Regions from separate parts of the Streptomyces sp. NPDC026206 genome, predicted to be linked through region 1. Evidence: riboswitches for the same ligand, from Rfam matches in the RefSeq annotation. Region 1 holds a riboswitch; the other holds the start of a gene.
What was found. A riboswitch is a leader RNA that binds a small molecule or an ion and turns the genes downstream of it on or off. The one in region 1 is predicted to bind S-adenosylmethionine.

Region 1 (2,382 bases):
GGTGGCCCTGCGGGCCAAGGGCGAGACGGTCGCCGAGATCTCCGGCCTGGTGCGCGCGATGTACGAGCACGCGAAGGTGATCGAGGTGCCCGGCCCGAGCGTGGACATCGTGGGTACGGGCGGTGACGGCGCCAAGACCGTCAACATCTCCACCATGTCCTCGATCGTCGTCGCCGGCACCGGGGCGAAGGTCGTCAAGCACGGCAACCGCGCGGCGTCCTCCGCCAGCGGCGCCTCGGACGTCCTGGAGAAGCTCGGGGTCAATCTGGACCTCACCCCGCGCCGGGTGGTGGAGGTGGCGCAGGAGGCCGGCATCACCTTCTGCTTCGCGGTCAAGTTCCACCCCGCGCTGCGGCACGTGGCGCCCGCCCGCCGTGAACTGGGCATCCGCACGACCTTCAACGTGCTGGGCCCGCTGACCAACCCCGCGCGGGTCCGCGCCCAGGCGACGGGCGTGGCCGATGCCCGGATGGCGCCGATCCTGGCCGGAGTGCTGGCCGAGCGCGGCTCCTCGGCGCTGGTCTTCCGCGGCGACGACGGACTGGACGAGCTGACGACGACGGCGACCTCCCGGGTGTGGATCGTCCGGGACGGCGCGGTGCGGGAGGAGCCCTTCGACCCCCGGGACGTGGGGATCGAGCTGGTGCCCGTGGAGGCGCTGCGGGGCGCCGACGCCTCGTACAACGCGGACGTGGCGCGGCGGCTGCTGGCCGGCGAGGCCGGGCCGGTGCGCGATGCGGTGCTGCTCAACTCGGCGGCGGCGCTGGTGGCGTTGGAGCCGTCGGACGCTTCGCTCGCGGAGCGGATCCGTGGCGGGATGGCGCGTGCCGCGGAGTCGATCGACTCCGGGGCGGCGCGGCGGGCGCTCGAGCGGTGGGTCGCGGCCAGCAACGCTTGAGGCCGCGGGCCGGCGGGCGGCGCTCCCGCCCGCCGGCCGTTGAGCCGGCACGACCGGTTGTGCCATACTCCTGGCCAGGTCACGAGCGACAGCGATACGGCCCCGGCTTGCTGTCCGGCAACCCTCCTTCCGTGGCGGGGTGCCCCGGGTGATGACCAGGCCGCAGGCAGTGAGGTCTGCGGCAAGCGCGGATCCCTCGCCAGGGATCCTGGTTGTCGAGGGAGATCTCTCCGTGATTCAGCGAATGCGTTAGGGCTCCGAGAGCCCCTCTTCCGTGCACCCTCTTCCCCTTCCCGCGCCGGGCCCCCGTTGTGGCCGCGCGGTGGAATTCGCCTGCCTGTTACGGGAGTTCGCCATGTCTGTCTCCACCCTTGCCGCCGGTCCCGCGGTGTGTGCCCCGCTGCCCGTCCTCGGCGCCGACGTCCGTGTCCCGCTCGTCACCGGCGGCGAGGTGAGCTACGCGGCGCTGGACTACGCGGCCAGCGCGCCCGCCCTGCGACGGGTGTGGGACGACGTCGCCGCGTACGCGCCCTACTACGGCAGCGTGCACCGGGGCGCCGGGTACCTCTCGCAGCTGTCCACCGACCTGTTCGAGAACAGCCGGGCGGCGGTCGCCGGCTTCCTCGGCTGCCGCGAGGGTGACCAGGTCGTCTTCACCCGCTCCACCACCGACTCGCTCAACCTGCTGGCGTCCGTACTGCCCGCCGGCTGCCGGGTGTTCGTCTTCGAGACCGAGCACCACGCCGCCCTGCTGCCCTGGCGCGGCGCCGACGTCACCTACCTGGACGCGCCGAGCACCCCGGCGCAGGCCGTCGAGACGCTGGAGCGGGCGCTGTCCGACCGTGACCCCTACGGACCGGCCCTGGTCTGCGTGACCGGCGCGTCCAATGTGACGGGCGAGTTGTGGCCCGTGCGGGAGCTGGCGGCGGCGGCGCACGCGCACGGCGCGCGCATCGTGCTGGACGCCGCACAGCTGGCACCCCACCACCCCCTGGACATCACCGAACTGGACGTGGACTGGGTCGCCTTCTCCGGGCACAAGCTGTACGCGCCGTTCGGTTCCGGCGTCCTGGCCGGGCGCGCCGACTGGCTGCGGGGCGCCGAGCCGTACCTGGCGGGCGGCGGGGCCAGCCGCGCGGTGTCCCGCCGGGCGGACGGCGGCGTCGATGTGGAGTGGCACGAGGGCGCCGCCCGGCACGAGGCGGGCTCGCCCAACGTCATCGGCGTCTACGCCATCGCCGCCGCCTGCAGGGCGCTGACCGAGGCCGGCTTCGACCGGCTGGTAGAGCGCGAGCAGCGGCTCGTCGCCGAGGTCCGGGCCGGACTGGCCGGGGTGCCGGGGGTCCGGGTGCTGTCGCTGTTCGGCGACGACGCCCCGCGCGTGGGCGTGATCTCCTTCGTCGTGGACGGCTGGAACAGCTCGCACTTCGCGGCCGCGCTCTCGGCCGAGTACGGCATCGGGGTCCGCGACGGCCTCTTCTGCG
Region 2 (2,382 bases), on a different contig from region 1:
GAGCTAGAGCCCGGCCGACCGGAACGCGTCCAGCGACGGCCGGATCGTCACCGTCGGCCCCGCCGCCACCGCGTCGAGCGTCTTCAGCCCGTCCCCCGTGTTGAGCACGACCGTGGTCAGCGCCGGATCGAGCGCACCGCTTTCGATCAGCTTGCGGGTCACGCCCACCGTCACCCCGCCGGCCGTCTCGGCGAAGATCCCCTCCGTCCGTGCCAGCAGCCTGATGCCGTCGACGATCTCGGCATCGGTCACGTCCTCGACGGCACCGCCCGTACGCCGCGCGATGTCGAGCACGTACGGCCCGTCGGCGGGATTGCCGATGGCGAGTGACTTCGCGATCGTGTCGGGCTTCACCGGCCGTACGACGTCGTGCCCGTCCTTGAACGCCCGTGACACCGGCGAGCAGCCCTCCGCCTGAGCGCCGAAGATCTTGTACGGCCGGTCCTCGACCAGCCCGAGCGCGATGAGCTCCCGGAGCCCCTTGTCGATCTTCGTCAGCTGCGAACCGGACGCGATGGGCACGACGATCTGGTCGGGCAGCCGCCAGCCCAGCTGCTCGCAGATCTCGTACGCGAGCGTCTTCGAGCCCTCGCCGTAGTACGGGCGCAGATTGACGTTGACGAAGCCCCAGCCCTCGCCGAGCGGGTCGCCGATGAGCTCGGAGCAGAAGCGGTTGACGTCGTCGTACGTGCCCTCGATGCCGACGAGGTCGCCGCCGTAGACCGCGGCCATGACGACCTTGCCGGCCTCCAGGTCGTGCGGGATGAACACACAGGACTTCAGGCCCGCGCGGGCCGCCGCCGCGCCGACCGCGCCGGCGAGGTTGCCGGTCGAGGAGCACGAGAGGGTGGTGAAGCCGAAGGCGCGGGCGGCCTCGACGGCGATGGCGACGACGCGGTCCTTGAAGGAGTGCGTGGGGTTGCCGGAGTCGTCCTTGACGTACAGGCCGCCGGTGACGCCCAGCTCGCGGGCGAGGTTGTCGGTCCGGACGAGCTTGGTGAGGCCCGGGTTGAGGTTCGGCCTGTCGGCGACGTCGGCGGGGACGGGCAGCAGGGGCGCGTACCGCCAGATGTTCGCGGGGCCGGCCTCGATGCGGCGCCGGAGGGCTTCCGGGTCGCCGGCCGGCAGCTCGTACGCCACTTCCAGCGGGCCGAAGCAGACGGCACAGGCGAAGAGGGGTCCGAGCTCGAAGCGCTCGCCGCACTCGCGGCAGGAGAGCGCCACGGCGGGGCCGAACGAGGGGGAAGCTGCGGGAGTTGTAACGCTTTCAACGGCTTGCACAGCCATGGAGGCGAGGCCCTTTCTCCTCATCTTCCTCGCGGCGGACTTCACCACGAGACGGAATTGGCACCTTCCCCGCCGGGAGCCTCGCGTCTGGATGACCGAGACCGGCTGGAGGGTTGCCGGGGCTTCAACGGGCCGTGTCCCTCTGCCCCTCTGGATGAGCGGTATGGCACTGGGCGCGGCCCAGGCATTTGTCCGCACGACGACCCCGACATAGGGCGGCCGTCCGCGTTGTTCAAGACTGTAACGGAAGGGGCGGCCGCTTGAGAGGGCCGTCCGTACCGCGAGATGCGTCACAGAACGCGACACACGCAAGGAGTCGTACACGTGCTGGAAGAGGTGGAGCGCTGGCTGGCCCGGCGGTCCTGGTCCGCGGCGGACCGGCCGCTCGGCCGGCTTCTCGCCGCGAAGGGCGGCACCGGCAGCACGGTCAGCGTCGTGCTGCCGGCGCTGAACGAGGAGGCCACGGTCGGGGCCATCGTGGCCACGATCCGCCGGGAGCTGATGTCCGCGGACGTTCCGCTGGTGGACGAGCTGGTGGTGCTGGACTCCGGTTCCACCGACCGTACGGGCGAGGTCGCGGCGGCGGCCGGGGCGCGCGTCGTGCACCGTGACGAGGTCCTGCCGCGGCTGCCCGCGCTGCCCGGCAAGGGCGAGGTGCTGTGGCGGTCGCTGCTGGCGACGACCGGTGACATCGTCTGTTTCATCGACGCCGACCTGAAGGACTTCTCCGCCGGCTTCGTCTCCGGCATCGTCGGCCCGCTGCTGACCGACCCGGACGTCCACTTCGTCAAGGGGATGTACGACCGTCCGCTGGGAGAGGTCTCCGGCCAGGGTGGCCGGGTGACCGAGCTGGTGGCCCGCCCGCTGCTGAACCTGCACTGGCCGCAGCTGGCGGGTTTCGTGCAGCCCCTGGGCGGCGAGTACGCGGCGCGCCGCTCGCTGCTGGAGCAGCTGCCGTTCCCCGTGGGCTACGGCGTGGAGCTGGGCCTGCTCGTCGACGCGCTGCACACGGTGGGCCTGGACGCGCTGGCCCAGGTGGACGTGGGGGTGCGTGTCCACCGGCACCAGGACGGCCGTGCCCTGGGCCGGATGGCC

Region 2: another riboswitch for S-adenosylmethionine. It lies ahead of thrC (threonine synthase); the one in region 1 lies ahead of AB0F13_RS15655 (aminotransferase class V-fold PLP-dependent enzyme).

What each region holds. Positions count from the first base shown of each region.
Region 1 covers NZ_JBEZYL010000009.1:103,843-106,224, forward strand. Annotated here, with positions in the region: gene trpD (anthranilate phosphoribosyltransferase) at 1-898, shown strand, start outside; SAM riboswitch class IV at 976-1,092, shown strand; gene AB0F13_RS15655 (aminotransferase class V-fold PLP-dependent enzyme) at 1,254-2,382, shown strand, end outside.
Region 2 covers NZ_JBEZYL010000001.1:1,856-4,237, reverse strand. Annotated here, with positions in the region: gene thrC (threonine synthase) at 4-1,287, opposite strand; SAM riboswitch class I at 1,305-1,448, opposite strand; gene AB0F13_RS00010 (glucosyl-3-phosphoglycerate synthase) at 1,612-2,382, shown strand, end outside.